DNA from 3 places in the Enterobacter quasiroggenkampii genome. Region 2 is predicted to be linked to each of the others. Evidence: predicted binding sites of a transcription regulator. Region 2 holds the regulator's gene; each other region holds the start of a gene.

The links. The regulator Fur, encoded in region 2, represses iron uptake genes when iron is present. The targets are predictions, from matches to a motif close to ATAATAATGAGAACNACTATCAA.
Region 1: a site for Fur is predicted at 5,446-5,468, ahead of sodA (superoxide dismutase [Mn]). Genes of this name have one in related genera too.
Region 3: a site for Fur is predicted at 9,001-9,023, ahead of feoA (ferrous iron transporter A). Genes of this name have one in related genera too.

The regions. Positions count from the first base shown of each region.
Region 1 is NZ_CP143745.1:485,428-495,967, forward strand. Features, by position in the region: gene pfkA (6-phosphofructokinase) at 1-5, opposite strand, end outside; gene fieF (CDF family cation-efflux transporter FieF) at 180-1,073, opposite strand; gene cpxP (cell-envelope stress modulator CpxP) at 1,227-1,733, opposite strand; gene cpxR (envelope stress response regulator transcription factor CpxR) at 1,884-2,582, shown strand; gene cpxA (envelope stress sensor histidine kinase CpxA) at 2,579-3,952, shown strand; gene yiiM (6-hydroxyaminopurine reductase) at 4,006-4,680, opposite strand; gene sodA (superoxide dismutase [Mn]) at 4,752-5,372, opposite strand; gene rhaT (L-rhamnose/proton symporter RhaT) at 5,661-6,695, shown strand; gene rhaR (HTH-type transcriptional activator RhaR) at 6,696-7,544, opposite strand; gene rhaS (HTH-type transcriptional activator RhaS) at 7,618-8,454, opposite strand; gene rhaB (rhamnulokinase) at 8,756-10,225, shown strand; gene rhaA (L-rhamnose isomerase) at 10,222-10,540, shown strand, end outside.
Region 2 is NZ_CP143745.1:1,885,103-1,895,642, reverse strand. Features, by position in the region: gene seqA (replication initiation negative regulator SeqA) at 1-192, opposite strand, end outside; gene ybfF (esterase) at 376-1,149, shown strand; gene ybfE (LexA regulated protein) at 1,278-1,565, shown strand; gene fldA (flavodoxin FldA) at 1,721-2,251, shown strand; gene fur (ferric iron uptake transcriptional regulator) at 2,542-2,988, shown strand; gene chiQ (ChiQ/YbfN family lipoprotein) at 3,082-3,408, opposite strand; gene chiP (chitoporin ChiP) at 3,456-4,853, opposite strand; gene glnS (glutamine--tRNA ligase) at 5,300-6,967, opposite strand; gene nagE (PTS N-acetyl glucosamine transporter subunit IIABC) at 7,147-9,099, opposite strand; gene nagB (glucosamine-6-phosphate deaminase) at 9,427-10,227, shown strand; gene nagA (N-acetylglucosamine-6-phosphate deacetylase) at 10,283-10,540, shown strand, end outside.
Region 3 is NZ_CP143745.1:220,446-230,985, forward strand. Features, by position in the region: gene yrfG (GMP/IMP nucleotidase) at 1-213, shown strand, start outside; gene hslR (ribosome-associated heat shock protein Hsp15) at 210-611, shown strand; gene hslO (Hsp33 family molecular chaperone HslO) at 636-1,514, shown strand; gene pckA (phosphoenolpyruvate carboxykinase (ATP)) at 1,875-3,494, shown strand; gene envZ (two-component system sensor histidine kinase EnvZ) at 3,561-4,907, opposite strand; gene ompR (two-component system response regulator OmpR) at 4,904-5,623, opposite strand; gene greB (transcription elongation factor GreB) at 5,852-6,325, shown strand; gene V1572_RS01220 (Tex family protein) at 6,414-8,744, shown strand; gene feoA (ferrous iron transporter A) at 9,064-9,291, shown strand; gene feoB (Fe(2+) transporter permease subunit FeoB) at 9,322-10,540, shown strand, end outside.

The DNA.
Region 1 (10,540 bases), 1.4 Mb from region 2:
ATCATGACTACCTCTGAACTTAGGAATGCAAAATTGAAATCTGTTGCCGGAAGAAACTTATCGACCAACGAATACTGCAAATAGTATATCAATCCCTTCCAGCTGAATTGATTCAGGTCAGACCAAATGGCGGTAATTTATACACAAAATGCTGGCCTGGCTCACTTTTTTACAACGAATTACGAAAGCCCAACATGTCCGGGTACAACCGAGCAGGGATCCTGGTGAATGATGACGTCTGAACCAGGAAAACGCTGCAAAATCGCCTGCTCAACCTGCTCAGCAATCACGTGAGCCTGAACCAGTGGCAGGTTGTCTTCCATTTCAATATGAATCTGAATAAAGCGGGTCGGCCCTGACTGCCGCGTTCGAAGATCGTGCGCACCGCTGACGCCGGGCCAGGCGGTCACGATAGAAAAAATTTCATTGCGTTCTGAGTCCGGGAGGGCGCGGTCAAGCAGTGATTGCACCGCTTCATACCCCATCCGCAGGGCGCTATATAAAATATAGATACCAATCCCTAACGCAAACAACGCATCGGCCCGATGCCAGCCATACCAGGCCAGACCGAGCGCAATAAGAATAGCCCCATTCATCATAACATCAGATTGATAATGAAGCATATCCGCCCGTACGGCCTGACTTTGCGTTTTGCGAACGACCCAGCGCTGGAACGTTACCAGAACAAGTGTGCATATAAGCGCGACAATCGTCACAACGACGCCGACGCCGGGATCGTTCATCGGTGTCGGCGAGACGAGATGCTGAATGCCGGTGAGAAACAGGAACAGCGCAGAACCGGATATAAACATGCTCTGCGCCAGCGCGGCCAGCGACTCCGCTTTGCCGTGCCCAAACGTGTGCTCTTCATCCGCTGGCTGCAGCGAGTAACGCACCACCAGCAGGTTGGTCAGCGAGGCGGCAATATCGACCAGCGAGTCCACCAGCGCCGCCAGAATACTGACCGATCCGGTATACCACCACGCAAAAACCTTAATGACCAGCAAACACGACGCCATGATGGTCGCGGCCATGGCGGCCCGGTTTACCAGTCTTCCATAGGATTGATTCATAAACGCTCCTGTCATGTCATGCCGCTAGTATAACGGAAGCATGTGGAGTCGAAGGATGAATAAACGGTTAACAAATCAGAATGCGGGGCAAAAAAAACCCCCACATCATGTGGGGGAAGACAGGGATGGTGTCTATGGCAAGGAAAACAGGGTTTACTGGTTACTACGGGTACTGCTATTGCTACTGAAAAACGTCGTTTCTGAGCTTCGCTGCATCCGTGCAACCTCACGCAGCTGATCCATACGCTGCTGATGTCTGGTGTTCAAAACCGCTTGCTGCTCGGGCGTTAGCAGGTGGAACATCTGGTTGCGGACCTTCGCCATTTCAACCTGGCGAGCAACCTGTTCCTGTGCCATTTTTTCGGCCTGAGCGCGCACAGCGCTTTCGTCAAAATTTTCTGCGGTGACAAGGCGATGCATTGTCTCCATTTCGCTAACATTAACAGGGGGCTGGTCGTGTCTCGCCCTCTGCATCAGATCTCGCATCTGTTGACGCTGATGTTCGGTTAAACTTATGCCGTCAAACATATGGCTTTGGCTACTGTGCTGCGTTGTGTCCTCTTGTGAGGAACCGTTATCGCTGATGATAGCTACAGCAGCCTGGCTAAACGCACTGAACGCCAGCGTTGAGGCCATGACGGCAGCGGTAACTTTGCGCATCACTTGCTCCCAAAATCTTTCGTGTCGCGATTCAACGAGAGACAGTCTACGATTCAGGCTGCAAACATGCGTCAGGGGGTGTAAAACAACGTAAAGTCATGGATTAGACAGCCTTGATGTCGTAATTTCTGCCTCGGAGGTATTTAAACAATGAATAAAATCCTGTTAGTTGATGATGACCGAGAGCTCACATCCCTTTTAAAGGAGTTGCTCGACATGGAAGGTTTCAACGTCCTGGTTGCCCATGATGGCGAGCAGGCGCTGAGTCTCCTTGACGACAGCATCGATTTACTTTTGCTCGACGTGATGATGCCGAAGAAAAACGGTATTGATACGTTGAAAGAGCTTCGCCAGACACACCAGACTCCCGTTATCATGCTGACCGCTCGCGGCAGCGAACTCGATCGCGTACTCGGCCTTGAACTGGGCGCGGATGACTATTTACCGAAGCCGTTTAACGACCGCGAACTGGTCGCCCGTATTCGCGCGATCCTGCGTCGTTCCCACTGGAGCGAGCAGCAGCAGAATACCGACAACAGCTCGCCTACCCTTGAAGTCGACTCCCTGAGCCTGAACCCGGGCCGTCAGGAAGCGAGCTTTGATGGCCAGACGCTGGAACTGACCGGCACGGAGTTCACCCTGCTGTATCTGCTGGCGCAGCACCTCGGCCAGGTGGTTTCGCGTGAACATTTAAGCCAGGAAGTGCTGGGCAAACGTCTGACCCCGTTTGACCGCGCCATCGACATGCACATCTCTAACCTGCGCCGTAAGCTGCCGGAGCGTAAAGACGGTCATCCATGGTTTAAAACCCTGCGTGGTCGCGGTTATCTGATGGTTTCCGCTTCATGATAGGAAGCTTAACCGCCCGCATCTTCGCCATCTTCTGGCTGACGCTGGCACTGGTTTTAATGCTCGTACTGATGTTGCCAAAACTCGACTCACGCCAGATGACGGAGCTTCTCGACAGCGAGCAACGTCAGGGCGTGATGATCGAGCAGCACGTGGAAGCCGAGCTGGCAAACGATCCGCCAAACGATTTAATGTGGTGGCGCAGGCTGTTTCGCGCTATCGACAAGTGGGCGCCGCCCGGACAACGCCTGCTGCTGGTGACCAGCGAAGGCCGCGTGATTGGCGCCGATCGCAATGAAATGCAGATCATCCGCAACTTCATTGGCCAGGCAGATAACGCCGATCACCCCCAGAAGAAAAAATATGGCCGCGTAGAAATGGTGGGGCCGTTCTCCGTCAGAGATGGCGAGGATAACTATCAGCTCTACCTGATTCGCCCCGCGAGCAGCTCCCAGTCCGACTTCATCAACCTGCTGTTTGACCGCCCTCTCCTGCTGCTGATTGTTACTATGCTGGTCAGCTCGCCGCTGCTGTTATGGCTGGCGTGGAGCCTGGCAAAACCGGCGCGTAAGCTGAAAAATGCGGCTGATGAAGTGGCCCAGGGTAACCTGCGACAACATCCTGAACTGGAAGCCGGACCGCAGGAGTTCCTTGCCGCCGGGACCAGTTTTAACCAGATGGTGAGCGCTCTCGATCGCATGATGACGGCACAACAGCGTCTGCTGTCGGATATCTCGCACGAACTGCGCACCCCGCTTACGCGCTTACAGCTTGGCACCGCGCTGCTGCGCCGCCGCAGCGGGGAGAGCAAAGAGCTGGAGCGTATCGAAACCGAAGCGCATCGTCTGGACAGCATGATCAACGATCTGCTGGTCATGTCGCGCAATCAGCAGAAAAACGCGCTGGTGAGCGAAACGGTGAAAGCCAATCATCTGTGGCATGAAGTGCTGGATAACGCGGCGTTCGAAGCGGAGCAGATGGGCAAATCCTTCACCGTCAACTTCCCGCCGGGTCCATGGCCGCTGTACGGTAACCCCAACACGCTGGAAAGCGCGCTGGAGAATATCGTGCGTAACGCCCTGCGCTACTCGCACACGAAGATTGAGGTGGCGTTCTCGGTGGATAAAGACGGGATCACCGTCATTGTCGACGACGACGGTCCTGGCGTCAGCCCGGAAGACCGCGAGCAGATTTTCCGTCCGTTCTACCGCACCGACGAAGCGCGCGACCGGGAATCGGGCGGTACGGGACTGGGTCTGGCGATTGTGGAAACCGCCATGCAGCAGCACCGTGGATGGGTGAAAGCCGATGACAGTCCGCTGGGTGGGCTGCGGTTAACGCTGTGGCTACCGTTGTATAAGCGTTCGTAGCTGTTAGTGCCGGGTGGCGGCTTCGCCTTACCCGGCCTACTCTTTACGGAGGACTATTTACCCCACAACCTCCGCGAATTATCCTCGATCTTGCTGCTTAAACGCCGCTTCTGCATCGTTCTTGTCCAGCTGGTCGATAACCCCGCCGCCGACAGCAGGCGATGATACTGCTCGTCATCAAACGGCATATGCCAGGCAATGGCGCAGGCGTCGTAAACAGACACTTCACTCAGGCGTGATGCCAGCTCAAGCGGCGCATCCGCTGACACCTGCCCAGCCAGCACCACACGGTACAGCCAGCCGGTTTTACCCGCGCTTTGCATCTGAGCCGACATGTCATGAATACCGAAATGGAAGTTGAGCTTGAAGCACGGCGAGCGCGGCTGCGTCACCTGAATCAGGGCATCGCCCCAGCGGTAGATATCACCTATAAACACGTTCTTTTCGGTGAGCCCTTCGGTTGAGAGATTCTCGCCAAACGCGGGGGCGACGAAGAGGTCCGCCTGCTCGGGGAACTCGGTTTTCCAGTGCTGATAGTGCTCGCGAGGGTAGTGGCACAGTGCGCGCTCGGGCCCACCGTGGATCTTCTTTTCGGCCTGCTCGTCGCCCGCAAGCCCAAGGTCGGTTAACGTCAGCTCACCGTCGACCTGAATTTTGGCGATGGCGCTCGGGCGGCTGCCGTCGTACTCCCTTACCTTGCCTGTAAATACATTCACCGGGTAATGCATCGCTGCCTCCATTACGCAGATACAAAAAAAGCGAGCCATCAGACTCGCTTCTCACAGGCGTCAATGCAACCTTATTTTTTAGCGGCGAAACGCGCTGCTGCTTCGTCCCAGTTCACCACGTCCCAGAACGCTTTGATGTAGTCCGGGCGACGGTTCTGGAATTTCAGGTAGTAAGCGTGTTCCCACACGTCCAGACCCAGGATTGGGAAGCCGGATGCGCCAGAGATCGCTTCACCCATCAGCGGGGAGTCCTGGTTCGCGGTAGAAACCACCGCCAGTTTGTCACCTTTCAGAACCAGCCACGCCCAGCCGGAGCCGAAGCGGGTTGCAGCGGCTTTTTCGAATTCTGCTTTGAAGTTGTCAACAGAACCGAAGTCGCGCTCGATAGCCGCTTTCAGGTCGCCCTGCAGGGTGGTACCAGTTTTCAGGCCTTTCCAGAACAGGCTGTGGTTTGCGTGACCGCCCGCGTTGTTACGCAGCACGGTTTTCTTGTCCGCTGGCAGCTGGTCCAGCTTGGTGATCAGCTCTTCAACAGGCAGGTTAGCGAATTCTGGCAGGCTTTCCAGCGCGGCGTTCGCGTTGTTCACGTAAGTCTGGTGGTGTTTAGTGTGATGGATTTCCATCGTCTGCTTGTCGAAATGCGGTTCCAGTGCGTCGTAGGCATACGGCAGGGATGGCAGTGTATAACTCATAATCCTCTCCATTATTGTCGGGCGGCACAGCTGTTAATGCCGCGTAAGCAGTTGGTTCATTATAGTTAATTAAATGATATTGAAAATGATTATCAATGCCGTAGTTTTTATAAGGTTATTCAGTTTTCGATTAATAGCGGAAATGTGAGTCTGCTCACGCGGTTAACGTGCTGATTGCCATCCAGAACACCTGTGCGGCAACCTTCTGAAGGTTCCCGGGCTGCCTAATTTTTACACTCCTCAAGTCGAAGAGAAGCCACTGACGATAAAAACGATGAGGGTGTAAAAATGAATCATGCGATTACGATGGGTATCTTCTGGCATTTGATAGGCGCTGCCAGTGCAGCCTGTTTCTATGCTCCGTTTAAAAAGGTGAGAGGCTGGTCATGGGAAACCATGTGGTCCGTTGGCGGGGTCGTGTCCTGGCTGATTTTACCCTGGACCATTAGCGCCATGCTGCTGCCCGATTTCTGGGGCTACTTCTCCTCCTTCAGCGCCTCCACTCTGCTGCCGGTGTTCCTGTTCGGCGCGATGTGGGGCGTCGGTAACATCAACTATGGCCTCACCATGCGCTATCTCGGCATGTCGATGGGCATTGGTATCGCGATTGGCATTACGCTGATCGTCGGAACTCTGATGACGCCAGTTCTCAACGGCAACATCGAGGTGCTTATTAATACTCAGGGTGGGCGGATGACGCTCCTGGGCGTGCTGGTGGCGGTCGTTGGCGTAGGAATAGTGACTCGCGCGGGGCAGCTGAAAGAGCGCAAGATGGGCATTAAAGCTGAAGATTTTAACCTGAAGAAAGGTCTGCTGCTGGCGGTGATGTGCGGCATCTTCTCGGCCGGTATGTCGTTCGCGATGAATGCTGCCAGGCCTATGCATGAAGCCGCCGCCGCGCTGGGCGTCGATCCGCTGTATGTTGCGCTGCCAAGCTATGTCGTGATTATGGGTGGCGGCGCGATGGTTAACCTGGGCTTCTGCTTCATTCGTCTCGCAAAAGTGAAAAACCTGTCGATAAAAACCGACTTCTCGCTGGCAACATCGCTTATCATCACCAACGTGTTACTCTCCGCGCTCGGCGGGCTGATGTGGTATTTACAGTTTTTCTTCTACGCCTGGGGCCATGCCAGCATTCCGGTGCAATACGACTACGTAAGCTGGATGCTGCACATGAGTTTCTACGTACTGTGTGGCGGGCTGGTCGGTCTGGCGCTGAAAGAGTGGAAAAACGCCGGACATCGTCCGGTTGGCGTATTGAGCCTCGGCTGCGTGGTGATCATTATCGCTGCCAATATCGTTGGGCTCGGCATGGCAAACTGATCACGACCCCTTTCGACTGCGATGACGCCACTGTACCGGCGTCATCCCCACCTCGCGATTAAACACCACTGAAAAGTAGTTACTGTCTTCAAAGCCGCAGCACATCGCCACATCACTGACCATCCACTCCGTATGCTGCAGGAGATATTGTGCATGGCAGATGCGCAGCTGGCGCAGATAGTGGTTCACCGTCATCCCGGTCAGGGTGCGGAACTGCTGGCGCAACGCGCGCTCGCTGCACTGCTCCTGCTCGCAGAATTTCTCCAGTATAAAGTTTTTATTCAGGCTGCCCGCAAGCGTGGTGATGAGCTTATCCAGCAGCGCTTCCTGCGTCGTGGCGGAGGGGTTATCAGTGGCGTAACGATGACGCTTTAACGTCACCACCAGCTGGGCGAAAAGCAACTCCGCTAGCTGGTTAGAAACGGGGTCGTTCTTCTGGCTCTCCTGCTCCAGTTGAGAAATAACCTGCCGTACCTGAGCCATGCCGTTACTGCTTAAGCGCCAGTGCGGAGAACCCTTAGCATCAAGAAAACCCGGAATGCTTGCGGCCCAGTCTACGTTAAGCCTGAGCCTGTCCGGACAGTAAATAACGTTCTGCAGTACCAGGTCATTAACCGAGGCGTAGGAGTGTTTATCCTCCGCGCGAATATAGAACAGATCTCCGCGCGTGATGCGGTAGGGACGGTCGTTGAGGATGTGCAGGCCGTTACCGCGCCATACCAGCACCAGTTCGCAAAACTCGTGGGTATGTTCGGCAAAGACGTCTTGCGGGTAGCGGTCGGCCACCGTCACGGCCTGGCTCGCGGAGGCATAAAAATCATCTTTGCGAAGGATTAACTGAGCAGCCACACCACGACCTCTACGCCGAATAACCTGACACTATTAGCTTTTTTGCGGAAATAAAACGGTGACTGCCCTCGCGTTACTGAAGCATCGCGTCTTTCCCCTGACGAATATCACGCGGCGACCAGTTAAATTCCCGGCGAAACAGCGTTGAAAAGTGATTGCTGTCGCCAAAACCGCAGCAGTAGGCGATATCCGTGACGCTTTCGTCGGTATGACGTAAAAGATGACGCGCTTTGATCAGGCGCAGACGGTTGAGATATCGCTGCGGCGTCATACCGGTATGCTGCTTAAGCTGGCGATGCAGGGTGCGCAGCGACAGTGAAAAATCATCCGCAAGCGTTTCCCAGCAGACATCCTCAGCGAAATGATCTTCCAGCCAGGCCATCAGATGGTTCAGGCGCGCGTTGTTATCTTCCAGCCCTTCCACCAGGCTGCTGCGGCGCAGCAGCACCAGAAGCTGCATAAACAGCAGTTCGCGCGTGGCAATGGCGTGCGTCTCCCGCCCGTCCTCGCTCTGCTCCATTTGGCCCACCAGCTGACGCACCTGCTGCAGGGTGGACTGATTCACGCGCCAGTGCGACGGATAGTGTCCGTCTTGCTCCTGGGGCAACAGCTGATTCAGGCGCGAAAGAAACTGGAACGCATCCGGGGAACGGTAGAGCACATTCGTCAGATACAGGTTGTCGGTATGCTCATACAGGTGCCGATCGTGGTCGCGCACGAAGCACACCGTACCGCCGCTGATGGTATATGGCTGGCCATTGAAGACATGAATACCTGTCCCGCGCTCAACAATCACAATTTCATGAAAATCATGGTGATGCTCCGGGAACGCGGCCTGAGGAAGCCGTGGCTCAATCGCGACAGGCGCCCCTCCTGAAGGAAAAAAATCCACGCTGTGCAGTACGGTCATAACGGCCTCCACCAATGAAAAATGTTCTCAAAATAGTAATTAAGGCCTTCCGCACTCACCTTCAATTTTTGGCAGTAAACCTCGCAAAAGCTGTCCATTTTTCAAGAAACAGGGGGAAAGATCGGGAAATGCGGTCAGCGTCACACTGCCTGAAAATCCCGCCACCACTGGAAACTGTGAACTCCCTCACATTCACCTTTGCTTTCTTGCCAGCGCGAGATTTGGCCTGTCAGTGGTGAGAAGGTGACTTTTTCTTCCCTTTTTTACACTCACCGCTAATGACTTAAGAAAGGACCCGACTATGACTTTTCGCCATTGTGTGGCTGTCGATTTAGGCGCATCCAGCGGGCGCGTAATGCTCGCGAGCTGGGACCGTGAGCAGCACACGCTTGCGCTTCGCGAAATGCACCGTTTCGCCAACTGCCTGCAAAAGCAGGACGGTTTTGTTGCCTGGGATATCGATGCCCTGGAGGCGGAGATCCGTATCGGACTGAACAACGTCTGCAACGATGGTATTCGCATCGACAGCATCGGCATTGATACCTGGGGCGTGGACTACGTTCTGCTTGATAGCCATGGCGAACGCGTCGGCTTGCCAGTTTCTTATCGCGACAACCGCACCGACGGCCTGATGGCGCACGCTATCGCCCAGCTTGGCAAGGACAACATCTACAGACGCAGCGGCATTCAGTTTCTGCCGTTTAACACGCTTTATCAGCTGCGCGCTTTGGTCGAGCAACAGCCAGAGCTGGTGGCGGACGTGGCCCATGCGCTGCTGATCCCGGACTACCTGAGCTATCGCCTGACCGGCAACATGAACTGGGAATATACCAACGCCACCACCACGCAGTTGGTCAACATCAACTCGGATAACTGGGATGAACATCTGCTGGCCTGGACGGGAGCGTCGCCTTCCTGGTTCGGTACACCAACCCACCCGGGTAATGTGATCGGTCACTGGATTTGCCCACAGGGGAACGCAATTCCTGTCGTTGCCGTCGCCAGCCACGATACCGCCAGCGCGGTGATTGCTTCCCCACTTGCGAGCAAAGACGCGGCTTACCTCTCTTCCGGTACCTGGTCGCTGATGGGCTTTGAGAGCAAAACCCCGTACGCCAGCGATGCTGCCATGGCCGCAAACATTACCAACGAAGGGGGTGCCGAAGGCCGCTACCGCGTACTGAAAAACATCATGGGGCTGTGGCTGCTCCAGCGGGTACTGAAAGAGCAGAACATTACCGACCTGCCTGGGCTTATCGCCGAAACCGAGAAGCTGAAGGCTTGCACGTTCCTGATCAACCCGAACGATGAGCGCTTTATCAATCCGGCGCACATGAGCGCCGAAATTCAGGCCGCCTGCGTCGAGGTCGGGCAGCCTGTGCCGTCCAGCCCTCCCGAACTGGCGCGCTGCATTTTTGACAGCCTCGCCCTGCTGTATGCCGACATCCTCAGCGAGCTGGCGAGCCTTCGAGGAAAACCCTTCAGCCAGCTGCATATCGTGGGCGGCGGCTGCCAGAACCAGCTGCTGAACCAGCTCTGCGCCGATGCCTGCGACGTCACCGTGGTGGCAGGTCCCGTGGAGGCCTCCACGCTCGGCAATATCGGCATTCAGCTGATGACTCTGGACGAACTTTCCAACGTTGACGACTTCCGTTCGGTGGTGACGGCGAACGCCAGTCTGACCACCTTCACACCCAATCCCTGCCATGAAATTGCTCGCTTTCGCGCGCAGTTTCAGCAAAACCGACTGACTAAGGAGCTTTGTGCATGACAACTCAATTAGAACAAGCCTGGGATCTGGCTAAACAGCGTTTCGCCGCCGTCGGCGTGGATGTCGAAGAGGCGCTGCGCCAGCTCGACCGTCTGCCCGTCTCCATGCACTGCTGGCAGGGCGATGACGTCGCTGGCTTCGAGAACCCAGGCGGTTCCCTGACAGGGGGTATTCAGGCCACGGGTAACTATCCAGGCAAAGCGCGCAACGCGACCGAACTGCGCGCCGACCTTGAACTGGCGCTGAGCCTGATCCCGGGGCCAAAGCGCCTGAATCTGCATGCAATCTATCTCGAATCCGATGAGCCGGTGGCGC
Region 2 (10,540 bases):
CGTCACGGCAGGTTTTGCTTGTGCAACAACGCTTGGCTGAGACACGACATCTTTGGTGACTGGGGTAGCAGGCTGTGAAGCGGCGGAAATTTTAAGCATGCGCCGTAAAATGTCGGACGCGCTCTCCCCGATATGCCGCGTCTGGCTGGCAATATACTGATAGAGTTCGTCATCAACTTCGATTGTTTTCATCTTAATCCAGTGCGATATCTTATCTGAATACAAGTCATTGGGATTATAAGGTCAAATCCCAACAGCGGATAGCGTCAAACCAGGTTGGCGGCAAAAGTCAGATTAAACTGGAACCTTGCAGCCGGGCGGCAGAATGGTCAACATGATACCCTAACCTGACATACGTAAAAAAAGAACTTTGCCATGAAATTGAATACCCGAGCGCAAACTGCACAATCGCCGAACAATAATTCTCCCATCGTACTGGTTCACGGGCTTTTTGGCAGCCTGGATAACCTGGGCGTGCTGGCGCGCGATCTGGTTACCGATCACGATATCCTACAGGTCGATATGCGCAATCACGGTCTTTCCGGCCGTTCCGACGAGATGACCTACGCCGCGATGGCGCAGGATCTGCTGGATACGCTGGATGCCAACGATCTGCAAAAGGTCACCCTCATCGGGCATTCAATGGGCGGCAAAGCGGTGATGGCCCTGACGGCGCTGGCCCCGGAGCGTATTAACGGCCTGGTGGTGATTGATGTTGCGCCCGTGGATTACGACGTGCGCCGTCACGACGAGATTTTTGCCGCCATCAATGCGGTCACCGAAGCGGGTGTCGCGACCCGCCAGCAGGCAGCTACCGTCATGCGTGAGCATCTTGATGAAGAAGGCGTCGTGCAGTTCCTGCTGAAGTCGTTTGTTGACGGCCAGTGGCGTTTTAACGTGCCGGTGCTCTGGAACCAGTACAACAATATTGTGGGCTGGCAAACCGTACCCGCCTGGCCGCACCCTACCCTCTTTATTCGCGGCGGTAACTCCCCTTACGTTACCGACGCGTACCGCGACGCCATACTGGCGCAATTCCCGCAGGCTCGCGCCCACGTCATTGCCGGAGCCGGGCACTGGGTGCATGCGGAAAAACCTGACGCCGTACTGCGCGCCATTCGCCGCTATCTTGCTGATACTGCAAATTGATTAAAAAGAGAGCGACTGGAAGGCTGCGGGCTTCCAGTCGTTGGCGCGCCGTTTTTGGTGATGTATGATGGCGCGCTTATCGCCCGGGCATTAGCAGGGCGGCGTGTTTCCCCCGAAGTCTCAGAATCATGGCCAAAGAACAAACGGACCGTACGACACTAGATCTGTTCGCGAATGAGCGTCGCCCGGGACGACCGAAGACGAATCCGCTTTCGCGCGATGAACAGCTGCGTATCAATAAACGCAATCAGCTTAAACGCGATAAAAATCGTGGGCTTAAGCGTGTCGAACTGAAGCTCAACGCTGACGCGGTCGATGCACTTAACGAGCTGGCCGAGGCGCGAAATATCAGCCGCAGCGAGCTCATTGAAGAGATGCTGATCGCCCAGCTTGAGACATTGCGCGGCCAGGCATAAGTCTGAAAATTCCCTTAATTACCCTTTTCATGTAGCACAGAGTGCAGTCCTGCGCGATAGCTGTTTCCGCAGGGTTGCCAGTTCTGCTATTATTGCCCTTATCCGTGGCCGAATTGCGCCACCATACTATTAAGTTTCAAGAGGTTATTTTACTCATGGCAATCATCGGCATTTTCTTTGGCAGTGATACCGGCAATACCGAAAATATCGCGAAAAACATTCAAAAACAGCTCGGTAAAGACGTTGCTGATGTGCATGACATCGCCAAGAGCAGCAAAGAAGATCTCGAAGGCTATGACATTCTGCTGCTGGGTATTCCGACCTGGTACTACGGTGAAGCCCAGTGTGACTGGGATGATTTCTTCCCGACGCTAGAAGAAGTGGACTTCAACGGTAAGCTGGTCGCCCTGTTTGGCTGCGGCGATCAGGAAGACTACGCCGAGTACTTCTGTGACGCGCTGGGTACCATCCGCGACATCATTGAGCCGAATGGCGCAGTGATCGTCGGCCACTGGCCGACCGCTGGTTACCACTTCGAAGCATCTAAAGGACTGGCCGATGACGATCACTTCGTGGGCCTGGCCATCGACGAAGACCGTCAGCCAGAACTGACCGCAGAGCGCGTTGAGAAATGGGTTAAGCAGATCCGTGAAGAACTGCACCTGGACGATATTCTTAACGCCTGATTTTTCTCGCGGCGCAACGGCGGTTGCGCCCGTGCACCAGGTCAAACCGATTAAATTAATTGCTACAATCTTTTAACTTTTTCGCCCAGACCTGTACAATGTCTCCCTGATAAATGTGGTTTTCCATCGAGCAAGTTTGTTGGTGATACCCCATTTTTATAAGCATATTTTGCCTGAGACTTGCAGTTTTCATTTAGCCATGGCAGTTCTATAATGAGACGCATTATCCCAGGTGCATTTTCTGTCACTTCCTACAGAAGTGAATCGTTTAGCAACAGGACAGATTCCGCATGACTGACAACAATACCGCATTAAAGAAGGCTGGCCTGAAAGTTACGCTTCCTCGGTTAAAAATCCTCGAAGTGCTTCAGGGTCCAGACAATCACCATGTCAGTGCGGAAGACCTTTATAAACGTCTTATCGACATGGGTGAAGAGATTGGGCTGGCTACCGTCTATCGCGTGCTGAACCAGTTTGATGACGCGGGCATTGTCACCCGTCATAATTTCGAAGGCGGTAAATCTGTATTCGAACTGACCCAGCAGCAGCACCACGATCACCTGATCTGCCTCGACTGTGGCAAGGTCATTGAATTTAGCGATGATTCCATCGAAGCGCGTCAGCGTGAAATCGCCGCGCGTCACGGTATCCGCCTCACCAACCACAGCCTGTACCTTTACGGTCACTGCGCTGAAGGCGACTGCCGTGAAGATGACCACGCGCACGACGCAAAATAAGCGAGTATTCATACTCTGAGCCAGCCGCAAGGTTGGCTTTTTTTTGCCTGAAAAAAAGCCCGGTAAGCGCAGCGCCACCGGGCGTAAAGCAACTTATTTATTGTTATTGCGTATCTCGTTCCAGATCTTGTCGCAACGCTTCGCCACTTCCTGATCGTTACCGGTTTTACGCGCCTGGATACAGGCCTGGTAATCCATCACCCGGACATTTTCCTGCGTCGCAAACTGCTCGTGCGCTTTTTCTTTCTTCAGCACATTCAGCACGCTCTGGCAGGCTTCAATTTTCTCCGGCGAGCCTTCCGCAGTATTAATACAGGCGCTGTAGGCCTCCCTGAGACGGGAGTCCTCTTTCGGTGCCTGAGTCTGGGCACACGCCACCAGCCCCGATGCCAATAGCGCGACGATTACGATTTTTTTCATCATATGCAGTCTCCGGTCCGGCGGGAGCTGACCCGCCGGACGATTCATCAGAAGATGGTGAACGGTGCGATAACCATGAATTTCACGTCACGTTCATCCTGGAAGATGTTGCCGTAACCGCCCGCGTAGCTCGGGATATCGGAGTGGTTGTCGTACTGGGTGAAGTGCAGTTTGAACATCGTGCCTTTCGCGCGGCCATCCTGCAGGGTATAGATTGCATCCAGGCTGTAGGAAGACTCTTTCAGGCGATAGTTTGGATCGTAGTAAGCATCCGGTGTTGCCATGTCGGCAGGTTTTGCATCCCAGGCGTAAGCGTAAGACGCGCCCACCGCCCAGCCAGGCAGGTTCCAGTTTTTCAGATCGTACATTGCGCCGAAGAAGACCGCTTTCTCACCGTCGGCGTTGAAGTCGGAGCGGTTATCCCACCAGATATCAAGACGACCGTTGGAGGAGGCGTAGGTCGGGGTCATACGCTGCAGGAAGTAGCCCTGCTGCCCTTCCGCCTTCACCCATGTACCTTCCAGACGCAAATCAACCTGACCGACCTTGTAGCCAAAGGTGAGCGCCTGCAGCCACGCGGTGCCGTCGTAGATGTCGTTGACACCACCGTTACTGACTTTGTCGCGCGTACCGTAGAACTGGTAGCTGGTACTCAACGGGCTACCCGCGATATCGAACTTATAGCTGGCCTTGGCAAAGTATTGATCGATATACCCTTGCGCCTGGCCAAATGCCGCTTCGAGAACCAGATCGTTTTTGAAGTCGTATTTCGCCCCCAGCGAGTGGAGGTAATCGACCTTGGTTTTCTTGTCGTTCTGGTAGAACTTGTCCATCTCAATGTGCCACGGTGCTTTGTACTCGTTGGTCCACATATAGGAGAAGCTCAGCGCACCCGCATCGCCGTAGTCAAAGTTAGCCCCTGCTTCCGCCCCCTGATAGGTACCCGGCATAAAGCTCCAGTGTGGGGCTAACAGCGTCTGGCCAGTTGGCTGAATATACCCCCCACGCGCCCAGACCGGGCCGTATTTGAATTTCGCTGCGGCTTTGTAAAGGCTGATACCGCTCTTATCCCCGGACCAGTCTTCATCATAGGCTTTGTTGCTGGAGGAGAAGGCGATTTCGTTCGGGTGGCCGCTGTCGCCGTTTTCCGCCATTTCGATCGCGGTGAACGCGGCAATATCCAGACCGAACATATCCGCGGCGTAGCCTGACTGGAAGTCCAGGTTGGCGTTCCAGGTGGAGTGCGAGAGGTTGGTTTTGTATTTATCTTCAGTGACGTCTTTACGGTCACGCTCACGCTGCCAGTAATAAATACCGCCCGTGAGGGTAGAATCTTCGATGAAACCCGCTGCTTTTGCCTCTGGCGCAATCACCAGGCCCGACATTGCTGTCACACCGGCAATAGCCAGCGCCAGCGCACTACGTTTGCCACTGAACGTACGCATAGATTATTCCTCTTTGACGAATTAAAACGCCTGAAACGGCGTAAATAAAAAAGACCAAATGGTCAGGGGTAGTTTTAAATACCCTCGAATTAACTACCGTCTTTAGGTTATTTTTCGCGACGCGAATTATCAATGCTTTTCAGCGGGCAAAAGTCAGGATTATGACGAAGTGCACATAATTGGTAGTGCTTTGTAACATTTACAGGAAGGCGAGGAATGACGGGTAATTCTCAGGTTTTTCAGTGGCCAGGCGCGGGATCGCTTTCCTTTTTTATCACCTTTTTAATTTTGGCAATGATACAAACTTTTTTTTAAAAAATAAGTAGCACCTCATTGACCTGTTATTTTCAGAACGCCTCTTTAGTCCCTGGCTTAATACTCTGATCGTTAAATAAAAAAACGCCGCATAATGCGGCGTTTGTCTCTCATTGACCAGAACAGGAATATTATTCGCCGATCTTCGTCCAGGTATCACGCAGGCCTACGGTACGGTTAAATACCGGTTTTTCCGCCGTGCTGTAACGGCTGTCCAGGCAGAAGTAACCTTCACGTTCGAACTGGAACGCTTTGCCCGCTTCAGCCGCTTTCAGGGACGGCTCCGCATAACCCTGCTTAATCACCAGCGATTCCGGGTTGATGGTCGCCAGGAAGTCTTCCGCCGCACCTGGGTTAGGCACGCTGAACAGACGATCGTAAAGACGGATCTCGACCGGCAGCGCGTGGGTTGCGCTCACCCAGTGGATAACGCCCTTCACCTTGCGGCCATCCGCCGGATCTTTACTCAGCGTCTCAGCGTCATAAGAACAGAAGATGGTGGTGATATTCCCTTCCGCATCTTTTTCAACGCGCTCGGCTTTGATGACGTAAGCATTACGCAGACGTACTTCTTTACCCAGCACCAGACGCTTGTACTGCTTGTTGGCTTCTTCACGGAAGTCAGCGCGGTCAATCCAGATCTCGCCGCTGAACGGCACGTCACGGCTTCCCATTTCCGGTTTGTTCGGATGGTTAGGCATGGAGACCAGTTCGCTCTCGCCCTGCGGATAGTTCTCGATGACCAGTTTCACCGGATCGATAACGGCCATCGCGCGCGGGGCGTTTTCGTTGAGATCTTCGCGAATGCAGGATTCCAGAGAGGCCATCTCAATGGTGTTGTCCTGCTTGGTCACGCCGATACGCTTGCAGAATTCACGGATTGACGCCGCGGTGTAACCACGACGGCGCAGACCGGAGATGGTCGGCATACGCGGGTCATCCCAGCCTTCAACGTGCTTGTCGGTCACCAGCAGGTTCAGCTTACGCTTGGACATCACGGTGTATTCCAGATTCAGACGAGAGAACTCGTACTGGCGCGGATGCACCGGAATGGTGATGTTATCCAGCACCCAGTCGTACAGACGACGGTTGTCCTGGAACTCCAGTGTACACAGCGAGTGGGTGATGCCTTCCAGCGCATCGCTGATGCAGTGGGTGAAGTCGTACATCGGGTAGATGCACCACTTGTTGCCAGTCTGGTGGTGTTCAGCGAACTTAATACGATACAGCACCGGATCGCGCATTACGATGAACGGCGATGCCATGTCAATTTTGGCACGCAGGCAGGCTTTGCCTTCTTCGAAACCACCGGCGCGCATTTTTTCAAACAGCGCCAGGTTCTCTTCCACGCTGCGATCGCGGAACGGGCTGTTTTTGCCCGGCGCGGTCAGCGTACCGCGGTACTCACGGATCTCATCTGCAGACAGTTCGTCAACATACGCCAGACCTTTGTTGATAAGCTCTACCGCGTAGGCATACAGCTGATCAAAGTAGTCAGAGGAGTAGCAGATATCGCCAGACCAGTTGAAGCCCAGCCATTGCACGTCATTTTTGATGGACTCAACGTATTCGATGTCTTCTTTTACTGGGTTGGTGTCATCGAAACGCAGGTTGCACTGTCCCTGGTAGTCTTGCGCAATGCCAAAGTTCAGGCAGATGGACTTCGCATGCCCGATATGCAGGTAGCCGTTCGGCTCCGGCGGAAAACGGGTATGAATTGTGGTGTGCTTACCACTGGCCAGATCTTCATCGATGATCTGACGAATAAAGTTACTCGGGCGGGCTTCAGCCTCACTCATCGTGGATTCCTCAAAGCGTAAACAACGTATAACGGCATATGATCTTATAAGCCGGACGTAGTGACAACCCTTAGTTACGGAAAATACGTATCAGATGAAAATAATGGGGGCTTTTGCTGCAAAAAAAAGCGGCGGAGGATATCCCCCGCCGCTTAAGGCATGACTCTACTCAGGAGCTATTACTTGCCTTTAATCTCGTACAGCGGGGTTTGACCCGCAACAACCTGACCTTTCGCCTGGATGACCAGACCGCTGAAGTCGTCGATGTTGCTGCAAACCACCGGGCTAATCATGGAACGCGCGTTGGCATTCAGGAAGTCCAGATCCATTTCCAGAATCGGCTGCCCGGCCACCACTTCAGCGCCCTCTTCCACCAGGCGAGTAAAGCCCTGACCATTCAGCGCAACGGTATCGATACCCATGTGGACAACGATCTCCGCGCCCTTTTCGGTTTCGAGGCAGAACGCGTGGTTGGTGTTGAAGATTTTCACGATGGTACCGGCCGCCGGAGACACCACGGTTTTATCCGTTGGTTTCACCGCCACACCGTCACCGACCGCTTTGCTGGCGAACGCTTCATCAGGTACCTGCTCAAGGTCAACCACGTCACCCGTTACCGGAGAGACCAGCGCGGCCACCGTCACGGCGTTAGGCACGGCCTGTGGCTTCGCTACCGGGGCAGCCGTCGACGCAGGTGCGCTGTCGGTTGACGCCGCCGCGACCGGTCCACGGGCAACCACTTTTTTCATTTCGTCACCGATGGATTCCGCTTTGGCACCCACGATAACCTGGATAGTTTGTTTGTTCAGTTTAACCACGCCCGATGCACCAAGGCGTTTACACATTGCGTCGCTGACGCGCGCAGAGTCACCCACCGTCAGACGCAGACGGGTGATGCAGGCATCAATGGCTTTCAGGTTGTCAGTCCCCCCGACGGCAGCGATATAGCTGGTCGCCAGCTGAGTCAGACCCTCTTCGGTATTGCTGTTGGCTTCGTTGGTGACCACTTCGTCTTTGGTGTCTTCGCGGCCCGGCGTTTTGAGGTTAAACATACGAATAACCGCAGTGAACAGCACGAAGTAGATGACGAAGAAGACCAGACCCATTACCACCAGCATCCAGACGTTCTTGCTTGCCGCCGGCAGGTTGTACATCAACACGTAGTCGATCGCGCCTGCAGAGAAGGAGAAGCCAGCATGGATACCCAGCAGGGTCGCCACAAACAGGCTGATACCGGTAAGCACCGCATGCATGAGGTACAGCACCGGCGCCAGGAACATGAACAGGAATTCCAGCGGCTCGGTTACGCCGGTCAAGAACGCGGTAATCGCAACGGACAGCAGCATGCCGCCAACCATTGGGCGACGCGCTTTTGGCGCAGCCAGGTACATTGCCAGCGCAGCGCCCGGCAGACCAAACATCATGATTGGGAAGAAGCCAGACATGAACATGCCTGCGGTGCCGTCACCCGCGTAGAAGCGGTTGATGTCGCCGTGGAATACGGTGCCCGCAGCATTGGTGAACTCACCAATCTGGAACCATGCGATAGTGTTCAGCACCTGATGCAGACCGGTTGGGATCAGCAGACGGTTGATAAAACCAAAGATACCTGAGCCCACTGCACCCGCTGAAACAATCCACTCACCGCCCGCATGGATCGCATGCTGTACCGGTGGCCAGACGTAGCCAAAGATAGCGGCCAGAACCAGACAGAAGAAGCCCGTCGCGATTGGCACGAAACGTTTGCCGCCAAAGAAACTCAGGAAGTCTGGCAGCTTAATGTTTGCCCAGCGGTTGTACACAGCACCACCGACCAGACCGGTAATGATACCTGCCAGCACGCCCATGTTGATTTCTGGGTTAATCGTTACCATCGCTTTCGTCAGGATGAAATAACCGACTGCCCCTGCCAGCGCTGCAGCACCCGCGCTGTCTTTTGACCAGCTTGAGGCAACACCGATGGCGAAAATCAGCGCCAGGTTGTCAAAAATAGCACCGCCAGCCTGAGCAATAAACGGTACGTTAAGAAGATCGGGTTGCCCGAATCGCAGCAGCAACGCTGCAACCGGTAGCACGGCGATAGGGAGCTGCAAAGCCCTACCGAGGCGCTGGAAAAAACCTAAAATATTCATCCTATTCCCCCTACGAGACCCGTTTTTCAGGCTCGCGCATAAACTATGTTTTTATTGTGTCACGAACGATAGATACCGTTGATAATTCACTGGCAGTCTGAGTGTGTGAAAAATTAATTCGTATCGCAAATTAAACACCTATTTTTTGTGATTTTTGTCACCAAATATCGTATTCAGCCCTCCCTTACACTGGCTAACAGCGAAAACTTATTTTATCATTCAAAAAATCAAGGCGGATTGATCCGGCCTGAAAGTTTCCAGGTTACGCTTTAGTATCAGGTTCCGAAGCCATCCGCCCACTCTTCTACTTAAACTTTGAGGTGAACAATGAGACTGATTCCCCTGGCAACTGCTGAACAAGTCGGTAAATGGGCCGCTCGCCATATCGTAAACCGCATTAACGCGTTCAAGCCGACCGCCGATCGTCCTTTCGTTCTTGGCCTTCCGACCGGCGGCACGCCGCTGACCGCCTACAAGGCGCTGGTTGAGATGCATAAAGCAGGCCAGGTTAGCTTCAAACATGTTGTGACCTTCAATATGGATGAATACGTTGGCTTACCGAAAGACCATCCGGAAAGCTACCATAGCTTTATGCACCGCAATTTCTTTGATCACGTTGATATCCCTGCTGAAAATATTAACCTGCTGAATGGAAACGCGCCGGATATTGACGCAGAATGCCGTCAGTATGAAGAAAAAATCCGTTCCTACGGTAAAATCCACCTGTTCATGGGTGGCGTAGGTAATGATGGTCATATCGCGTTTAACGAACCGGCGTCCTCTCTGGCTTCTCGTACCCGTATTAAAACGCTGACCCATGACACGCGCGTGGCAAACTCCCGCTTCTTTGACGGTGACGTTAACCAGGTTCCAAAATACGCCCTGACCGTAGGCGTAGGCACCCTGCTGGATGCCGAAGAAGTGATGATTCTGGTGCTGGGCGGCGTGAAAGCGCAGGCGCTCCAGGCTGCTGTTGAAGGCAACGTTAACCATATGTGGACCATCAGCTGTCTGCAGCTGCATCCTAAATCAGTCATCGTCTGCGACGAGCCGTCCACGATGGAGCTGAAGGTTAAAACGCTGAAATACTTCAACGAGTTAGAAGCCGAGAACATCAAAGGTCTGTAATTGAATAACCGCCTCTTTCTCAAGAGGCGGCCGCTTTTTTTAACCGGGGGTCGTTATGTACGCTTTAACCCACGGTCGGATTTATACCGGCCATGAAATTCTGGATGACCACGCGATTGTTATCGCGAATGGCCTGATTGAACGTGTTTGCCCGCTGGCAGAACTGCCGCCGGAGATTGAACAGCGCTCACTCAATGGAGCAGTAATCTCCCCCGGTTTCATCGACGTACAGCTCAACGGCTGCGGCGGTGTGCAATTCAATGATACCGCCGATGCGGTAACGGTAGAAACGCTGGAGATCATGCAGAAAGCC
Region 3 (10,540 bases), 1.7 Mb from region 2:
GTGAAGGAAGAGACGGGTTTGCAGCCGGAACGCACGCTGTTCATTGATGACAGTGAACCCATTCTGGATTCCGCGGCTAAGTTTGGCATTCGCTATTGTCTGGGCGTCACCAATCCTGACTCTGGCCTGGCTGAAAAAAGCTATCTGCGCCATCCGGGACTGAACGACTATCGCCAGATGATCCCCTCACTGACCGTGAAGGAGAGGCCATGAAAGAAAAACCCTCTGACGGGGTAAGACTGGATAAATGGCTGTGGGCGGCGCGTTTTTATAAGACGCGCGCCCTTGCCCGCGAGATGATTGACGGCGGAAAAGTGCATTACAACGGCCAGCGCAGCAAACCAAGCAAGCTGGTTGAGCTGAATGCCACCTTAACGCTGCGTCAGGGCAACGATGAACGTACGGTAGTGATTAAAGCCATTACCGAACAACGACGGCCCGCAGCCGAAGCCGTACTGCTTTATGAAGAGACGGCGGAAAGCATAGAAAAGCGCGAGAAGACCGCGCTGGCGCGCAAAATGAATGCGCTGACCATGCCCCACCCGGACCGGCGACCGGACAAAAAAGAGCGCCGCGATCTGATGAAATTTAAACACGGTGAGACCGAGTAACCCTCACCTGCACGAGAGACTATTATGGCCCAACACGACCAATTACACCGCTATCTGTTTGAACAATTCGCCGTGCGCGGCGAGCTGGTCACCGTATCCGAAACCTGGAAACAGATTCTGGAAAACCACAACTACCCGCTGCCGGTGAAGACCCTGTTGGGCGAACTGCTGGTTGCCACCAGCCTGCTGACGGCGACGCTGAAATTTGCCGGTGATATCACCGTGCAGCTGCAGGGTGACGGCCCGATGACGCTGGCGGTCATCAACGGCAATAACCAGCAGCAGATGCGCGGCGTGGCGCGCGTTCAGGGCGACGTGCCTGAGAATGCTGACCTCAAAACGCTGGTGGGTAATGGCTACCTGGTGATCACCATCTCCCCAGAGGAAGGTGAGCGCTATCAGGGCGTGGTGGGTCTGGAAGGCGATACCCTCGCAGCCTGCCTGGAAGATTACTTCATGCGTTCTGAACAGTTGCCGACGCGCCTGTTCATCCGCACCGGTGAAGTGGACGGCCAGCCTGCTGCGGGCGGGATGCTGCTGCAGGTTCTGCCTGCGCAGGACGCGCAGACCAATGATTTTGAGCACCTGGCGACGCTGACCGAAACCATCAAAGCGGAAGAACTGTTCAACCTGTCGGCGACCGACGTGCTGTGGCGTCTGTACCACGAAGAAGAAGTGACCGTCTACGACCCGCAGTCTGTAGAGTTTAAGTGCACCTGCTCCCGCGAGCGCTGCGCTGGCGCACTGAAAACCCTGCCGGATGAAGAGATCGACAGCATCATGGCGGAAGACGGCGAAATTGATATGCACTGTGACTACTGCGGTACGCACTATGTGTTCAATTCGATGGATATCGCTGAGATCCGCAATAACGCCTCCCCGGCGGATCCGCAGGTTCACTAAACCTCTCTTCCCCTCACCTTAACCTTCTCCCCAAAGGGGAGAGGGCTGGGTTGAGGGGCAAAAAAAACCACCCAAGCTGAATCGTTTTCCCAATGTAACTCTTACGTAATTTTCTTACGTGTATGCGATTACATTCACATTCTTTCCGATAAAATCACCAGCCTTTAACCTTTTCGGAACATTTTCCCCAACCAAAAAGCGATTCCTGCGATAATCCGCCTGCGCTGTGACTGGAGTCGCAGCGTTTTCCGTTAGTAAGGGTTTTGTCCAGATGCGTGAATCTATGAGCCCCGTCGCGGTAAACAACCTCAGAAAAACCCTACAATTTCAGGCAGTACATATTGGCTAAGGAGCAGTGATATGCGTGTTACTGGTTTAACCCCGCAAGATCTCAAGGCTTATGGTATTCACGACGTCCAGGAAGTCGTCTACAACCCCGACTACGATACGCTGTATCAGGAAGAGCTCAATCCAGCACTGGAAGGATACGAGCGCGGTGTGTTGACGAATCTTGGTGCTATCGCCGTCGATACCGGTATCTTTACCGGTCGTTCGCCGAAAGATAAGTATATCGTCCGAGACGAAACCACCCGCGATACGCTGTGGTGGGCTGACAAGGGCAAAGGGAAGAACGACAACAAACCGCTCTCTCCGGAAACCTGGCAGCACCTGAAAGGGCTCGTCACCCATCAACTTTCCGGCAAGCGTTTGTTTATTGTCGACGCTTTCTGCGGCGCTAACGCCGACACCCGTCTCTCCGTACGTTTTATCACCGAAGTGGCCTGGCAGGCGCATTTCGTGAAAAACATGTTTATCCGTCCAACCGACGAAGAGCTGCAGAACTTCACCCCTGATTTCATCGTGATGAACGGCGCGAAATGCACCAACCCACAGTGGAAAGAGCAGGGTCTGAACTCCGAAAACTTTATTGCCTTCAACCTGACCGAGCGTATCCAGCTGATCGGCGGTACCTGGTACGGCGGCGAAATGAAGAAAGGGATGTTCTCGGTCATGAACTACCTGCTGCCGCTGCGGGGCATCGCCTCCATGCACTGCTCGGCTAACGTCGGTGAAAAAGGCGACGTGGCGGTCTTCTTCGGCCTTTCCGGCACCGGGAAAACCACCCTGTCTACCGATCCAAAACGTCGTCTGATTGGTGATGACGAACACGGCTGGGATGACGACGGCGTATTCAACTTTGAAGGCGGCTGCTACGCGAAGACCATTCGCCTGTCTGAAGAGGCTGAGCCGGATATCTTCCACGCGATCCGTCGCGATGCGCTGCTGGAAAACGTCACCGTGCGTGCCGACGGCTCCATCGACTTCGACGATGCGTCGAAAACAGAAAACACCCGCGTCTCTTATCCGATTTACCACATCGACAATATCGTGAAGCCGGTGTCGAAAGCGGGTCATGCCACGAAGGTTATTTTCCTGACGGCGGATGCGTTCGGCGTGCTGCCTCCGGTGTCTCGCCTGACGGCCAGCCAGACGCAGTACCACTTCCTTTCCGGTTTCACCGCCAAGCTGGCGGGTACCGAGCGCGGCGTGACGGAGCCAACCCCAACCTTCTCCGCCTGCTTCGGCGCAGCCTTCCTGTCGCTGCACCCGACGCAGTACGCTGAAGTGCTGGTGAAACGCATGCAGGCATCCGGCGCGCAGGCATACCTGGTGAACACCGGCTGGAACGGCACCGGCAAACGTATCTCCATCAAAGATACCCGCGCCATTATCGACGCCATTCTGGATGGTTCTCTGGACGACGCCGAAACCTTCACGCTGCCGATGTTTGATCTGGCGATCCCAACGTCGCTGCCGGGTGTGGATACGCATATCCTCGACCCGCGCAATACGTACGGTTCGCCGGAGCAGTGGCGTGAGAAAGCGGAATCGCTGGCGAAGCTGTTTATCGAGAACTTCGAGAAGTACACCGATACCCCGGCGGGTGCTGCGCTGGTGAGTGCGGGTCCAAAACTGTAGTCCATGTCGGGTGGCGGCTTCGCCTTACCCGACCTGTAAAAAAGGGTGGCTCGTGCCACCCTTTTTTCAACTCTCTTTCACCTGCCCCCGCGTCACCGGAACCGGCAACCAGGCGCGAATGCTCAACCCACCCCGCTCGCTGGTACCAATCTCCAGCAACCCGTTATGGTTATCCACAATACGCTGCACAATCGCCAGGCCTAAGCCTGTACCGCTGGTGCTGCGCGCGCTGTCGCCGCGTACAAACGGCTGGAACAGATGCTTACGCTGCTCGGGCTTGATGCCCGGACCGTCGTCTTCCACCTGGAACCAGGCGCGGTTGAGTTCAGAGCCGCTGCTGACCTTAATCCAGCCGTTGCCGTAGCGCGCCGCGTTAACCACCATGTTGGCCACCGCGCGCTTAATGGAGAGCGGGTGCATGCGTACCTGGATCTCGCCCGCCTGAAGGTCGGTATCAATCTCGCGCTCGTAGCCGCTTTCCGCCGCCACCACTTCGCCCAGCACCGCGTTCAGATCCGCCATCTCCATCGGCATCTCCTGACCGGTGCGCAGGTAGTCGATGAACTGCTCGATGATGGCGTTGCACTCTTCGATATCCTTGTTGATGGACTCGGCGAGATAACCGTCCTCTTCTCCCATCATCTCCGTCGCCAGACGGATACGCGTCAGGGGGGTGCGCAGGTCATGGCTCACGCCCGCCATCAGCAGCGTACGGTCATCCGCCAGCTGCTTCACGCCTGCCGCCATATGGTTAAACGCACGCGTCACCGAGCGGACTTCCGAGGCGCCATACTCGCGCAGCGGAGGAGGAATAATGCCTTTACCGACCTGCAGCGCAGCGTGCTCCAGGTCGACCAGCGGTCGGTTCTGTATACGGATAAACAGCCAGGCCCCACCTATCGCCAGCAGCATGATCGCCAGGGTATAGCGGAACAGCGGCGAGAAATCGCCCTGATGGATTTCGGTCAGCGGGACGCGCACCCAGATGTTGGGTGACAGCCAGGTTTTCAGCCAGACGACGGGCGAGCTTTTGTTGACCTCAACGCGCACTTCCGTCGGGCCACCCAGCTGTTGCGCCATCTGCTGGCTGAGGAATTCATAGTGCTGCGCCCAGCGCAGGCCCGCGTCTTCCGCCGCTTCATTCGAGTAGAGCGAGATGCCCAGTTCACGGTAGATTTCACGACGAAACGCCGGGGGAACGACGAGCTGCGTGCCGTCCTCCAGCTGCAGCTTATCGGTCATCAGCATACGCACTTCGTAGGCCAGGACCTTATTAAACTGCTGGAGGCTCGGCAGGATCGCAAAGTTCAGCACCACCAGGTAGGTCGTCACCAGGCTGACGAACAGCAGGGTGACGATCAGTAACAGGGTGCGGGCAAACGAGCTTCGCGGCGAGAAGCGCATTCGCCTCATGCTTTAGAGCCGTCCGGGACGAACACGTAGCCCAGACCCCATACGGTCTGAATATAACGAGGATGCGCCGGATCTTCTTCTACCATGCGGCGCAGGCGGGAGATCTGCACGTCGATAGAGCGTTCCATTGCGGAGTATTCGCGACCGCGCGCCAGGTTCATGAGCTTGTCACGGGAAAGCGGTTCACGCGGGTGGCTGACCAGCGCTTTCAGGACCGCAAACTCGCCGCTGGTGAGCGGCATCGGCTCGTCTTCACGGAACATTTCGCGCGTGCCGAGGTTCAGCTTGAACTTGCCGAAGGCAATAACGGCTTCTTCCTGCGACGGCGCGCCCGGCAGTTCGTTCGCCTGACGACGCAGTACGGCGCGAATGCGCGCCAGCAGTTCACGCGGGTTAAACGGTTTTGGAATATAGTCGTCGGCGCCGATTTCGAGGCCCACGATACGGTCAACTTCTTCGCCCTTCGCCGTCACCATGATGATCGGCATCGGGTTGCTCTGGCTGCGCAGACGGCGGCAGATAGAAAGCCCATCTTCGCCAGGCAGCATCAGGTCGAGAACCATCAGATGGAAAGATTCACGGGTCAGCAGACGGTCCATCTGCTCAGCGTTCGCGACGCTACGAACCTGGAAGCCCTGCTCGGTCAGATAACGTTCCAGCAGCGCACGCAGGCGCATGTCGTCATCCACGACCAGAATTTTGTAGTTTTCTTGCATTGTGTGTACTCCCAAAGGTTCGGATAGTCTTTGTAACAGCGTATTCTAAAAAAGTGCACGTATTCGACCAGTTAATTCTGGTATAAATTCTAGTCGAAATTGTTACAAAGCATATTTAACAGCAGCTTATCTGTTCATTTCATCACATAAATCATTATTAATCCTGTCTGTTACACTGTGTGGTACGTATTGTGCGCAAAACAGAGAACCGGCAGCAAAGGCAGCACCATGAAAACGCCCCTGATCACCCGCGAAGGGTACGAGAAACTTAAAAAAGAGATGGATTTCCTCTGGCGCGAAGAGCGTCCTGAGGTAACCAAAAAGGTGACCTGGGCCGCGAGCCTGGGCGATCGCAGCGAAAACGCTGACTACCAGTACAACAAGAAGCGGCTGCGCGAAATTGACCGCCGGGTACGCTATCTGACGAAATGCCTCGAAAATCTAAAAATTGTCGATTACTCCCCGCAGCAGGAGGGCAAAGTGTTCTTCGGCGCGTGGGTGGAGATTGAAAACGACGACGGTGACACCCTGCGCTTTCGCATTGTCGGCTACGATGAAATTTTTGGTCGTAAGGATTACATCTCCATCGACTCGCCGATGGCCCGCGCGCTGCTGAAAAAGGAAGTGGGCGATCTGGCCGTCGTGCAGACCCCAGCCGGTGAAGCCAGCTGGTACGTTAATGAGATCGTCTACGTAAAATAGTCCGAGAGCGCCCTCCCCGGCTGGCATTTTGCCGTGTCAGCCCGTATAACTATCCCCTGATTTTTTCGACTCAACAGATGATAAAGCCATGATGAAAGATTCGCTCTGCCGCATTATTGCGGGTGAACTTCAGGCCAGAGCCGAACAGGTAGAAGCTGCCGTTCGCCTGCTTGATGAAGGGAACACCGTGCCGTTTATTGCACGCTATCGTAAGGAAGTCACCGGCGGTCTGGATGACACGCAGCTGCGTAACCTGGAAACCCGTCTCGGTTATCTGCGCGAACTGGAAGAACGTCGTCAGGCGATCCTCAAATCCATCGGCGAACAGGGCAAGCTGACCAGCGAACTGGAAAGCGCTATCAATGGCACCCTGAGCAAAACCGAACTCGAAGACCTCTATCTGCCGTACAAGCCGAAGCGCCGCACGCGCGGACAGATAGCGATTGAAGCGGGTCTTGAGCCGCTGGCCGACCTGCTGTGGAACGAACCGTCCCACGATCCGGATACCGAAGCGGCGAAATTCATCGACGCCGACAAAGGCGTAGCGGACACCAAGGCCGCCCTTGACGGCGCGCGCTATATTCTGATGGAGCGCTTCGCCGAAGACGCTGCCCTGCTCGCCAAAGTGCGTGATTACCTGTGGAAGAACGCCCACATCGTCTCTACCGTCGTCGCGGGTAAAGAGGAAGAAGGCGCGAAATTCCGCGACTACTTCGATCACCACGAACCGATTTCCACCACCCCTTCCCACCGCGCGCTGGCAATGTTCCGCGGCCGCAACGAAGGCGTGCTGCAGCTCTCCCTGAACGCCGACCCGCAGTTTGACGAGCCGCCGAAAGAGAGCCACTGCGAGCAGATCATCATCGACCATCTCGGTCTGCGCCTGAACAACGCCCCGGCTGACAGCTGGCGTAAAGGCGTGGTGAGCTGGACCTGGCGCATCAAGGTGCTGATGCACCTCGAAACCGAGCTGATGGGCACCGTGCGCGAACGTGCTGAAGATGAAGCGATTAACGTCTTCGCCCGCAACCTGCACGACCTGCTGATGGCCGCCCCTGCTGGCCTGCGCGCGACCATGGGTCTCGATCCGGGTCTGCGTACCGGTGTAAAAGTCGCTGTCGTTGACGGCACCGGCAAGCTGGTCGCCACCGACACCATCTATCCGCACACCGGCCAGGCAGCGAAAGCGGCCGTCGTGGTGGCGGCGCTGTGCGAAAAATACAACGTCGAGCTGGTCGCCATCGGCAACGGTACGGCGTCCCGCGAAACCGAGCGTTTCTATCTCGACGTGCAGAAGCAGTTCCCGAAAGTGACGGCACAGAAAGTGATCGTCAGCGAGGCCGGGGCATCCGTCTACTCCGCGTCCGAGCTGGCGGCACAGGAGTTCCCGGACCTGGATGTTTCCCTGCGCGGCGCGGTCTCGATCGCTCGCCGTCTGCAGGATCCGCTGGCGGAACTGGTGAAGATCGATCCGAAATCGATCGGCGTGGGCCAGTATCAGCACGACGTGAGCCAGACTCAGCTGGCGCGCAAGCTGGATGCGGTCGTGGAAGACTGCGTAAACGCCGTTGGCGTTGACCTGAACACCGCCTCCGTTCCTCTGCTGACCCGCGTGGCGGGCTTAACCCGCATGATGGCGCAGAACATCGTCGCCTGGCGCGACGAGAACGGCCAGTTCCAGAACCGTCAGCAGCTGCTGAAGGTAAGCCGTCTGGGGCCAAAAGCGTTTGAGCAGTGCGCGGGCTTCCTGCGCATCAACCACGGCGATAACCCGCTCGATGCCTCCACCGTTCACCCGGAAGCGTATCCGGTGGTGGAACGCATCCTGGCCGCTACCCAGCAGGCGCTGAAAGATCTCATGGGCGACAGCAGCGCCCTGCGCAACCTGAAAGCCGTCGATTTCACCGACGACAAATTTGGTGTGCCAACCGTTACCGACATTATCAAAGAGCTGGAAAAACCGGGCCGCGATCCGCGTCCTGAGTTCAAAACCGCGACCTTTGCTGACGGTATCGAGACCATGAACGACCTGCTGCCAGGCATGGTGCTGGAAGGTGCGGTGACTAACGTCACCAACTTTGGCGCGTTCGTGGATATCGGCGTGCATCAGGATGGCCTGGTCCATATCTCATCCCTTGCCGACAAGTTCGTTGAAGACCCGCACACCGTGGTCAAAGCGGGCGACATCGTGAAGGTCAAAGTGCTGGAAGTGGACCTGCAGCGCAAGCGTATCGCGCTCACCATGCGTCTGGACGAGCAGCCGGGTGACACCAACGCGCGCCGCGGCGGCAACGGTGGGGGCCGCGAGCAGCAGCGTCCGGCCGCGAAAGCGGCAAAACCGCGTGGACGTGATGCCCAGCCTGCAGGCAACAGCGCGATGATGGATGCGCTGGCGGCCGCGATGGGTAAAAAACGCTAAGGTCATAAATGCCCGGTGGCGCTGCGCTTACCGGGCCTACGGTTTTGTAGGCCGGGCAAACGCAGTGCCGCCCGGCAAGCAGGCCGCAGGAAATTAAAATAAATAGTGTGTAGCCATATTTAAACCGCGAATTATCACCCCGTTAACAAATACTCCGCTTTTCGTTTTCCCGGCATTTCAGCAAATATTGAGCAAGGTCAAAAAGGCCGTAAATTAATATCGCAAACAACATTCCGTCACAGTTTTAATATTGCTGATAAAAACTATTCTCATTATCATCGCATAGTAGATAATTTAACCTTTCGTGGAATCAGGCGTTATGCAATTCACTCCAGACAGTGCATGGAAGATTACCGGTTTTACCCGCGAAATTAGCCCGGCCTATCGGCAGAAGCTGCTGTCGCTGGGCATGCTGCCCGGTTCGTCATTCCAGGTCGTACGCGTGGCGCCGTTAGGCGATCCGGTTCATATCGAAACCCGACGCGTGAATCTGGTCCTGCGTAAAAAAGACCTCGCGTTAATAGAAGTCGAAGCCTTATCCCGATAACAAGCCAGCGGTTTCAGTGAGTCTAAAAAAATGAAAAAGTTAACTATTGGCTTAATTGGCAATCCTAATTCCGGCAAGACCACGCTTTTTAACCAGTTGACCGGGGCTCGCCAGCGCGTGGGCAACTGGGCGGGCGTGACGGTTGAACGTAAAGAGGGCCAGTTCACGACGACAGACAACCAGGTGACGCTGGTTGACCTTCCCGGCACCTACTCCTTAACCACCATTTCGTCGCAAACCTCGCTCGATGAGCAAATCGCCTGTCACTATATTCTTGGCGGCGACGCGGATCTGCTGATCAACGTGGTCGACGCCTCAAACCTCGAGCGTAACCTTTATCTGACGCTGCAGCTGCTGGAGCTGGGTATCCCCTGCATCGTGGCGCTCAACATGCTCGATATCGCAGAGAAACAAAAGCTGCGCATCGACGTCGATGCCCTCTCCGCGCGCCTGGGGTGCCCGGTCGTTCCGCTGGTCTCGACGCGCGCGCGCGGTATTGATGCGCTGAAGCTGGCCATTGACCGTCACGCGGGAAATCGCGACGTTGAGCTGGTGCATTACGCGCAGCCTCTCCTGCGTGAAGCCAACGTGCTGGCGCAGGAGATGGATAACGCTATGCCTGCGAAACAGCGTCTGTGGCTTGGCCTGCAGATGCTGGAAGGGGATATCTACAGCCGCGCTTACGCCGGGCATGCGGCCGATAAGCTGGACGTAACGGTGGCCCGTCTTAGCGACGAGCTGGACGACCCGGCGCTGCACATCGCCGATGCCCGTTACCAGGCCATCGCCTCGATTTGCGACGTGGTCAGTAACGCGCTGACGGCGGAACCCAGCCGCTTTACGGCGGCAGTGGATAAGATTGTGCTTAACCGCTTCCTCGGTTTGCCCATCTTCCTGCTGGTGATGTACGTGATGTTCCTGCTTGCCATTAACATCGGTGGTGCACTGCAGCCGATTTTTGACGCCGGTTCCGTCGCGGTCTTCGTCCACGGGATCCAGTGGGTGGGTTACACCCTGCACTTCCCGGAATGGCTCACCATCTTCCTCGCGCAGGGGATCGGCGGCGGTATCAATACCGTTCTGCCGCTGGTGCCGCAGATCGGCATGATGTACCTGTTCCTCTCGTTCCTGGAAGATTCCGGCTACATGGCGCGCGCGGCGTTCGTGATGGATCGTCTGATGCAGGCGCTGGGCCTGCCGGGTAAATCCTTCGTCCCGCTGATCGTCGGCTTCGGCTGTAACGTGCCGT